DNA from 2 places in the Exiguobacterium sp. 17-1 genome. Region 1 is predicted to be linked to the other one. Evidence: riboswitches for the same ligand, from Rfam matches in the RefSeq annotation. Region 1 holds a riboswitch; the other holds the start of a gene.

The links. Region 1 has a riboswitch for S-adenosylmethionine ahead of MUN34_RS13600 (amino acid permease). Riboswitches for the same ligand answer to the same signal wherever they lie in the genome.
Region 2: it holds a riboswitch for S-adenosylmethionine, as region 1 does, so the genes downstream of both, MUN34_RS12530 (2,3-diketo-5-methylthiopentyl-1-phosphate enolase) here and MUN34_RS13600 (amino acid permease) in region 1, are expected to answer to the same signal.

What each region holds. Positions count from the first base shown of each region.
Region 1 covers NZ_JALIGJ010000005.1:183,049-188,014, reverse strand. The annotation lists gene MUN34_RS13610 (ketopantoate reductase family protein) at 1-433, shown strand, start outside; gene MUN34_RS13605 (polysaccharide pyruvyl transferase family protein) at 627-2,045, shown strand; SAM riboswitch class I at 2,154-2,255, shown strand; gene MUN34_RS13600 (amino acid permease) at 2,337-3,737, shown strand; gene mmuM (homocysteine S-methyltransferase) at 3,712-4,644, shown strand; gene MUN34_RS13590 (MarR family winged helix-turn-helix transcriptional regulator) at 4,947-4,966, opposite strand, start outside.
Region 2 covers NZ_JALIGJ010000004.1:296,855-301,820, forward strand. The annotation lists gene MUN34_RS12520 (methylthioribulose 1-phosphate dehydratase) at 1-89, opposite strand, end outside; gene MUN34_RS12525 (2-hydroxy-3-keto-5-methylthiopentenyl-1-phosphate phosphatase) at 86-745, opposite strand; gene MUN34_RS12530 (2,3-diketo-5-methylthiopentyl-1-phosphate enolase) at 742-1,932, opposite strand; SAM riboswitch class I at 2,013-2,114, opposite strand; SAM riboswitch class I at 2,322-2,424, shown strand; gene mtnK (S-methyl-5-thioribose kinase) at 2,503-3,672, shown strand; gene mtnA (S-methyl-5-thioribose-1-phosphate isomerase) at 3,669-4,715, shown strand; gene MUN34_RS12545 (sugar ABC transporter substrate-binding protein) at 4,735-4,966, shown strand, end outside.

The DNA.
Region 1 (4,966 bases):
GAAACAGCATTTGACCGGAACAGCAGCTCCAATCAACTATTCAGATACAATCACCCGCGATATGTGGAATAAGTATCTGTTCATCACGACGTTTTCCGGTGTGACATCGCTCTTCCGCTCAGCAATTGGTCCAATTCGTTCGCGGGAGGAAGGGATGACGATGATTCGCCGCCTGGCAACGGAAGCCAAAGAAGCAATGGAACGGCAAGGCGCCGTATTCAGTGATGAGATTGAGCAGGTACAACAGCAACAGATCGCACAAATGGCTGAAACGATGAAATCCTCCTTACAACGTGATATGGAGAAAGGCAGCGAAGTCGAGTCGGCCCATCTATTCGGAACACTTCTTTCGAAAGACGGGCCGACGCAGGTGTTGTTACCGGCAATTTATGCGAATCTCGAAATTTATCGTTTATCTAGAAAAGACGTTTAACTAGTTTCTATATAGGGAATATTTATCAGGCTGTATTTAGTTTTTTATAATCCGCAATAATGTGTAATTTTCAGCTATTCGTTGACTTGCTGAATTGCATTCAACTATTCTTGAAAAGACAAGATGGTTAAAAACCAAAATATATTTTATATTTTTTAAAATGAAAACAGAAGCGAGAGGGGAATTATTTTACATGAAACGTATTATTATCCGTGCGGGTATGACACCGTTTGAACAGTTCGACGCAGAATATTTGATGAAGCATAACTCAATCGGAGGGAACGTCGGAAACCTGATTTATCAATACAGTATTTTCCGCACCTTGATGACAGAGGGCACGACGATTACACCAGATTACTACTACTATGAAGAAGAGCGTGCAGATGAGATCAACGCGAACTTCGATCTATATGTCATCCCACTCGCTGACGCATTCCGTAAAGAATTCGTTCCGACACTTCGTAAATATACAAAATTGATTAAAAAATTAAAGATTCCGGTCGTCGTCATCGGCGTCGGTTTACGCGCACCGTTTGAGGCGAATTTAAACGACGGTTTCTCATTCGATGAAGATGTTAAAGCGTTTGTCAGCGCAGTCCTAGAGCGCTCAAGCATGCTTGGACTTCGCGGCGAAATCACATCAAAATACTTGACGCGTCTTGGTTTCCGCGAAGGAATCGATCACAAAGTCATCGGTTGCCCGTCGATGTATGCATTTGGTCGTGACTTGAAAATTCGTGAAACGAACATCACAAAAGATTCGATGATCGGTGTCAACTCGTCACGTCTCGCACCACAAAACGTCCTTAACTTCATCACACGCGGAATGGAAGAGTACCCGAACCATTACTTCATCCCGCAATGGATGAAAGAGTTACGTTTGACGTACACAGGCACACATCCGATTGCTGACTTATCTGTCACGAACTATCCGGTCAAAATGTCGGATCCGACTTACATGAACGACCGTGTCCGCTTCTTCTTGAATGCACAGACATGGATCGACTTTTTAAAAGAAGCTGACTTCAGCTTCGGAGCACGTCTTCACGGTAACATTACGGCAACACTTGCCGGAACACCAAGTATCCTGATTCCGAAAGATGCACGGATGCGTGAATTAACGGATTATCACCAATTGACACACATCTGGGCAAATGACATCACAGACAGCACACGTTTGTCAGATGTAATTGAGTCGGCTGACTTCCAGAGTCCAACACGTGTTCAAGCACGTAACTTCGATAACTTCGTTGATTTCTTGAACACAAATGATTTAGAGCACATTTATAAAGAAACGAACTACCCTGAGAACGTTCCGTTTGACCGTGAAATGGCAAAAGCAGAGTTGCTCCCAGTCGTTAAACCAATCACAGGAATTAGTATCGAAGAAGCTGTTTCACGTTTTGAATCATACTTCCCAGCAGAAGAGCAAAAAATCGTGGCAGCTCAAAAACGCGATAAAGCAAAAATGGCTGAAAAAGATAAAAAAATCAAATCGCTTCAAGGCAAGTTGAACAGTCAAACAAAAGAAATGAAGCATCAACAAGGCACATTGAACCGGAAAGCGGTTCGGATGGCATTGAAGACAGCTGATTTGTTTGCGAAGAAATAAACCACGGACGTCTTATACCATTTTGGTGTAAGGCGTTTTTTTTACATGATAAATTCTGAATTGTGTTGACAATTCAAAACAGGGTTGGTACTGTTATGAAAAATTACATTCTTATCCAGAGAGGTGGAGGGACTGGCCCTTTGAAGCCTCAGCAACAGGTCGAAAGATACTGTGCTAATTCCTGCGGGTGTCGTACCCGATCGATAAGCTTCTTTTGATTGTCGACCGACGCACCCATGTATGTGGGTGCGTTTTTTTATTTTATGAGAGAAAGAGGAGTGTGGAGTAGCAATGAAAGAAGGAACGTTTCGTCGGAAAATGGAATCCCGGCATATCGTCATGCTGTCACTTGGCGGTGTCATCGGGACGGGATTATTTTTAAGTACAGGTTATACGCTGGAGCAGGCGGGGCGTGTCGGAACGATTTTATCGTACTTGGTCGGAGCGCTTGCCGTATATCTCGTCATGCTGTGTTTGGGAGAGTTAGCAGTACATATGCCGGAAACTGGCGCCTTTCATAGTTATGCGACGAAGTACATCGGATCCGGAACCGGTTATACGGTGGCATGGCTCTACTGGTTGACGTGGACGGTCGCCCTCGGGTCGGAATTCACGGCAGCCGGCTTGTTGATGCAACGCTGGTTCCCGGACGTTCCGGTCTGGCTGTTCAGCGCGCTATTCGTCGTTATGATTTTAGGAATCAATGTCTTGACGGTTCGGTTGTTCGCAGAAGTCGAATTTTGGTTTTCCGCCGTCAAGGTGCTGACGATTTTAGTGTTCATCGTCCTGGGGACAGCGGCGATCGTCGGATTTTTACCGCTTGCCGATGGATCGCAGGCTCCGATGCTTGCTCCTTTGACGGAGGGTGGACTGTTTCCAAACGGAGCATTCGCCATCTTGATGACCATGCTCGCGGTCAACTTTGCCTATTCCGGAACAGAGTTGATCGGGATTGCGGCAGGTGAAGCCGTTGATCCGAAACGAACGGTGCCGCTGGCCATTCGAACGACTGTCTTCCGGCTGGTGCTATTTTTTGTCGGAACGATCATTGTGCTCGCGATTCTTTTACCAAACGACTCAAAAGGAGTGCTCGAAAGTCCGTTCGTTGCCGTGTTCGAACGGATCGGTCTCCCGTTTGCAGCCGACATCATGAACTTCGTCATCCTGACGGCGATTTTGTCGGCAGCGAACTCCGGTCTGTATGCCGCTTCACGGATGTTATGGTCTTTATCCGATCAACGGATGATTACGCCGTTCTTTTCTAAATTAAATGCAAGCGGAGTCCCGACACGTGCCGTTCTCTTCAGTATGATCGGTGGTCTGCTTGCCTTATTTTCCAGTGTCTATGCCCCGGGTTCCGTCTACATTGCTCTTGTCTCGATCTCGGGACTGGCAGTCGTCGTCGTCTGGATGAGCATCAGTGCCTCACAGTTCATGTTCCGCAAACGGTATCTGCAAGAGGGACATGATGTCAGCGATTTGGTCTACCGGACGCCCTGGTATCCGTTTGTACCGATTTTATCTTTTTTGATGTGCCTGGCTTCTTTAATCGGCATCGCCTTTGATCCGACGCAACGGGTCGCCCTTTATTTTGGTGTTCCTTTTATCGCAGTCTGTTACATCATTCATCATCTAACGAAAACATCATGGAAACGGAGTGTGGAAGATGTCAAAGAACAACAATCCAGTTGAGGAATTATTAAAAAAACAGCCTTATATTTTATTGGACGGAGCATTAGCGACGGAACTCGAGCGTCACGGGAGTAATCTCGACGACCCGCTGTGGTCGGCACGGGTCCTGCTTGAAGAACCGGAACAGATTCACCGGGTCCATGCGGATTATTTTAAGATTGGAGCAGATTGTGCCATTACGTCGAGTTATCAAGCAAGTGTCACCGGATTCGGCAGTCGGGGAATTAAAGAAGGGGAAGCGGTTGAACTGATCAAACAAACGGTGTACCTGGCACAACAGGCGCGTGCGGAAACCGGACAGGCAGCGGATCACGCTCTGATTGCAGGATCGATTGGTCCTTATGGTGCCTACTTATCGGACGGATCTGAGTATGTCGGTCATTACGGAGTCGACGATGCGCAGCTCGAAGCATTTCACCGTCCACGGCTTGAAGCGTTGATTGAAGCAGGGGCGGACGTGTTAGCATTTGAGACGATTCCGTCCTTGCAGGAAGCAAAAGTGCTGTTCCGACTGCTCGAAGAATTTCCGGAACAATCGGCCTGGCTCGCTTTTTCCCTGCGTGACGCAACACATATCAGTGAAGGAACGCCGTTAAGTGAGTGTATCGAGGCGTTAGGGGAGCATCCACAACTGGCAGCAATCGGCGCAAACTGTTTTCCGGCATCGATCGCGACGGAGTTCATCACGACATTAAAACAACTGACCGATGTGCCGATCATCGTTTATCCGAATTCCGGTGAACAGTATGATCCGGTCAGCAAGACCTGGTCCGGTGAAGCGGTGTGCACGGCGTTTGAAGACATTGCCCCGGAGTGGTATGCGGCAGGTGCCCGGTTGATTGGTGGATGTTGCCGCACGACACCGGAGCAGATTGAGCGGATTCAACAGAAGGTGACAATTGCTTAACCGGCAGTCATGTCTGATGAAGAACAAAAGGGATTGACTCAAAAAGGAACCACTCTTTCTTTCACGCACTTTCCTCAGGCGAGACACAAGCCAGCTTTCCTGCCCTATCCAGGCAGGGAAGCTGGTCTTGTTTGTCTCTGACAGCGCAAGCAGGCTTGCGCTTTTTCCTGTAGGAGTAGCATGAAACGGGTGGTTCCTTTTAAACGAGACGAGGGTGACAGAATTGTAATCTGCCACCCTCGTCTTTGTAGAGACTAACTTTTGAATCAGCCGTTATACTGATCGTTCGTATTTGCAAGAACTCACCGTTCCCGTAATGCTT
Region 2 (4,966 bases), on a different contig from region 1:
AGGTTACCGCTCGTACCGGGAAACCAGTCGCGTGCAGCGAACTCCTGCTTGATCGCGCGGAGTTCTTCGTATCGTTTCAAAAATGTCATGCATGCACCCCCGTTGTCTGCAGATGATCCACAATGTCGTAAAACGTTTCAAACGGCGTGTACGGAATACCGTGCTGTTCGCATAGCGTAATCAGATAATCACGGGCGTAGACATGATCAGCCTGTTTCGCCAGTTCAAAATCCGTCACGGAGTCACCAATCGCGATGATCGTGTCACCGTCCTGCTTCAGCTTCCGGGCGATTGACGTTTTACAACAGCCGCATTGATTCGTACAGGCCGCGTCACAGGCATGCGGCCATTCAATCTGCACTATCTCCTCACTGAAGTCACTACCGTTACAGTAAATCGCTTCATCTGTCAGTAAATCGGCAAGAATCGGTTCGACAAAAAAGTCGATCCCGCCGCTGACGATGGCAAAGTCGATTCCGTTCAATTTAGCAAAAGCGAGTAAGGTCTCAAAGCCGGGACGGATGACAGCCCGATCAATCAAAAAATCAACATAATCTTGTTTTCGATCTGATGGGAGCAACCGGAACATCTGTCCGACCCCGGATTGAATCGACAGCGAGCGGTCGAGCACACCTTCTTTCAACGGTTCAAACGCTGCCGGCGGGGCAAATTCCTTCATCAAGGCGATGATATTATCGTGTTCCGTCACGGTCCCGTCAAAGTCACATAAAATCCGGATTGTCATTTCGTGATTCCCCAAGCGTCGAGGGCAATTCGTAATTCTTCCTGCCGCACCGCAGCACTTGTCAGCGATTCTCCGGTCAGTGCGGCGTCGAGCGCCTGACGGAATGCGAGGACACCGGCAGCGGCACCTTGCGGATGACCGTGAACGCCGCCTCCGGCATTGATGACCGAGTCGGTACCGAAATCACGGACGAGCTGGGCGACGAGACCGGGGTGGATACCGGCCGACGGAACCGGCAAAATTGTCTTCGTGTCCCCGATCCGGGTTGCTTCGACGGCGATCCCGCGGGCCAAGTCTTTGGCGAGTGCCACGTTCCCGTACGGCGATGGGAACAACGTCAAATCGGCACCAGCCAGTCGCGGTAACGTTCCGAGCAGAACAGGAGCCGCAATCCCGTATTCGGGACTTGCGATCAAGGCACCGCTTAAGGCCGGATGATTGAAGATTGGAACGGAAATGTCCGAATCAGCCGCTAACTCGCGCAGGACGTCGAGTCCGTATGTAAACGTATTGAGCAGGAAGGCGGTCGCGCCGGCTTCAATCAAACGTTTCGCTTGATCCTTCAAGCCGAAGACGGGACCGCTTAACGTAATCGCGTAAAGCGCCCGTTTGCCGGTCCGTTCATAATGGGCATCGAGGACTTCCCGGCCAATCCGTGCCCGGTCGAGTGCCGGCGTCAACGGATTGTCGTACAATATCTCATCATCTTTGACGAGATCGATGCCGCCCGCGAGCTGGGCTTCGAGTTGTTCCCGTAAAAAGACGAGGTCTCGTCCGATGACCCCTTTAAAGATGCTCATCAACAGGGGACGGTCATGGACTTGAATCAACTGACGGATTCCTTCAATCCCGAATTTGGCACCGGGGAAGTCGTTCGTGAACGACGGGGGAAGCTGTAGATCGGTTAACTTGATTTGTCCGTCGAGCGACAGTTTGCCGAAGACCGTCGTTAAGATAGCGGAAAAGTCGCGTGAGACGTTGTGTTCCGGATAACGGATCGTGATGTAACCTTTGCCGTCATGTTCTTCGGTATGAACAACCTGTCCTTTGAAGGATTCCAGCTGCTGCTGTTCCAAATGATTTAAATCGGTCCAGGAACCGACCGTCAGACCGAGCGCGATTTGTTCTGCTCGTTTCGGCAACTGATCGGTCGTGCCGAGTTGGTACGTTGCGGTAATGTACGCCATATGAATCGTCTCTCCCTTATTGAAAAATACAAAAATGGTCCCTCGTCAATGACAAGAGACCATGAAAAATTGCGCGTGGACTCTTATCTGTCAGCGTGATAGCTGCAAGAATTAGCACCGTGCCAAATGGTCGGTTGCTGCGACATCGTAGGGCTCGTCCCTCCGTCTGCTCTTGATAAGAATTGGATGAAATTGTGAAATCTAATTGCAATTTTTACACGAGATTGGTCCCTTGTCAAACTATATTTTGAAAATTTATTTTTTTGAAAATACTTCTTCTATAGACGGTTCCGTTTTTTAAGACGTTTCACTAAAAATTGGAATTGACAGACGACCAACCGCGCACGTAGTATTCAAATCAACATCAACCACACGACAACTACATATGACTCTTATCGTGAGTTGGCAGAGGGAATTGGCCCGAAGACGCCGCAGCAACCGACCATCCGGCACGGTGCTACATCCAACAGACATTCGTCTGAGAGATAAGAGGACGGAGTATTCTACTGCGCCTCTTTTCTTTGACGAAAAGAGGCGTTTTTTCGTGTGATCAACAAGGAGGAAACCATAATGGGATACCAAGCATTTACAGTACAGGACGCGATTGAACGGGTCCAGACACTCGGATTGATCGGCAAAGGACCGGTGACGGCAGAGGAAATCGGGGACGGGAACTTAAACCTTGTCTTTCGGATTCAATCGGGGAATCAGCGATTGATTTTAAAACAGGCTTTACCGTATGCGAAAGTCGTCGGCGAAAGTTGGCCGTTATCGCTTGAACGGGCCTGGATTGAACAGTCCGCCTTAAAAGAATTTGCAAAAGTCGCCGTTCCGTTCGTCCCGCACGTCTACCATGCGAGTAAGGAAGAGGCATTTACGGTGATGGAGGATTTGTCTCACTTGACGATTGTCCGGACCGGCTTGCTCGAAGGGGAGAAGTATCCGTTGCTTGCGGAACATATCGGCTCTTACTTGGCGCGAACACTGTTTTACACGTCGGATTTTGCACTTGGACCGGTCGCAAAAAAACAAGTGGCGCGGAACTACTACAATCCGGATCTCTGTGATATCACGGAAAAATTAATCTTTACAGATCCGTTTTATGACGCGGAAACGAATGCGGTTGAAGACGGGCTGGAATCGGAAGTGGCTCAGTTGTGGCAGGATGCAGCGCTGAAACGCGAAGTCGCGAAACTCGAAGCCCTGTTCATCACGAAGGGCGACGCGTTATTACACGGGGACTTACATACCGGAAGTATTTTTGCTTCAGCCGATGAAACAAAAGTCATCGATCCCGAGTTTGCCTTTTACGGACCGTTTGGTTTTGATGTCGGACAATTCATCGCCCATCTCTGCTTTGCCGCGTATCCGAACTATGCCGAGTTACGGGATGGACGGGTGAAAGATATCGATACATTTTGGCTGACCTTTGCGTCGACGTTCAAAGCATTGTGGGAGCGGGAAGCGGTGGAGCCGTTCCGTTCAGCGGACGGGCTTGTTGACGATGTCCTCAGCACGATTTTACAGGACGCACTTGGCTTTGCCGGATGTGAATTGATCCGCCGAACGATCGGACTAGCACCGGTCGCCGACCTCGAGAACATCACGGACGCGGGGGAACGACTCGAGCGGAAACGCCATGCGTTACGCCTTGGAGTGGCATTGATTAAACGCCGGACTGAATGCAAGACGTTCACTGATTTACGGAACTTTGATTTGACGGAGGAACTCAGCCGATGAGCCAATTCGTCCAAAGCATCATCTATGAAAATGGGACGGTGACGATCTTGGATCAGACCCGGCTCCCGGAAGAAGAACGGTATGAAATCATTCATGATTTAGCGCAAGCGATTGACGCGATCAAACAATTGCGAGTCCGTGGTGCACCGGCGATCAGCCTGTTCGGCGGCTTCATCCTTGTACAGGAAGCATTTCGGACGACAGGGTCGCTTCCTGAAGCGAAACAAGACTTGTTGACGGTATCGGCACAACTACTCGCGACCCGACCGACCGCCGTCAATCTGCGGAATGTGCTAGATGAGCTGAATCAGCTGATCGTCTCGAGCACGACGCTTGCCGAGTTGCCAAAACGGTTGGAACAAAAAGCACTGGCGCTTTATGAGGCGGATGCCAAGACATCCCGGCAAATCGGTATTCATGCGCTGGAATTGTTCCAGTCCGGTGACCGGATTCTGACGATTTGTAATGCCGGATCGATTGCGACAGCGGCTTACGGGACGGCACTCGCTCCGTTTTATCTCGCGAAAGAACAGGGGATTCCGCTCGCCGTTTATGCATCGGAAACCCGTCCGTTACTGCAGGGAGCGCGTCTGACGACGTGGGAACTGCAACGGGCCGGAATTGACGTGACGTTGATTACGGACAACATGGTCGCGCATACGATCAAGGAAAAGAACATAACTGCCATCATCGTTGGTGCCGACCGGATTACCCGAAACGGCGATACAGCGAACAAAATCGGCACGTTCCAACTGGCGTTACTGGCCCGTACTTTCGGGATTCCGTTTTATGTCGCCGCACCACTTTCGACCTTTGATTTTACGAGCTTATCGGGAGACGAGATTGAGATTGAAGAACGCGATGCCCGTGAAGTGACGCAACTGGCCGGAAAAGTGACGGCGCCAGCCGGAGTGGCGGTTTTTAATCCGGCGTTTGACGTGACACCGCACGAATTAATCACGGCAATCATTACGGAACTCGGGGTCATCGAACATCCATCCGTTGAGACGATCGGGCAGACAATCGGACAACAGATACGTTAAACAGACAGGGGAGATCGAGATGAAAAAATTAGCATTTGCGGTACTTGCACCAGCGGTCTTGCTGGCTGCTTGCGCCAATAGCGAAGCGACACCGGCGAAAAAAATCAGTGGTGTACCGGAAGGCGTCCAGGGTGACGTCAAGATTGCCGTCATCCGCAATTTGGCATCCGACGATCATACGAAACAGTTTTTGGACGGAGCCCGGTCGGAAGGGGAAGCACTTGGTTTTCAGGTCAACACGTTCATTTCGG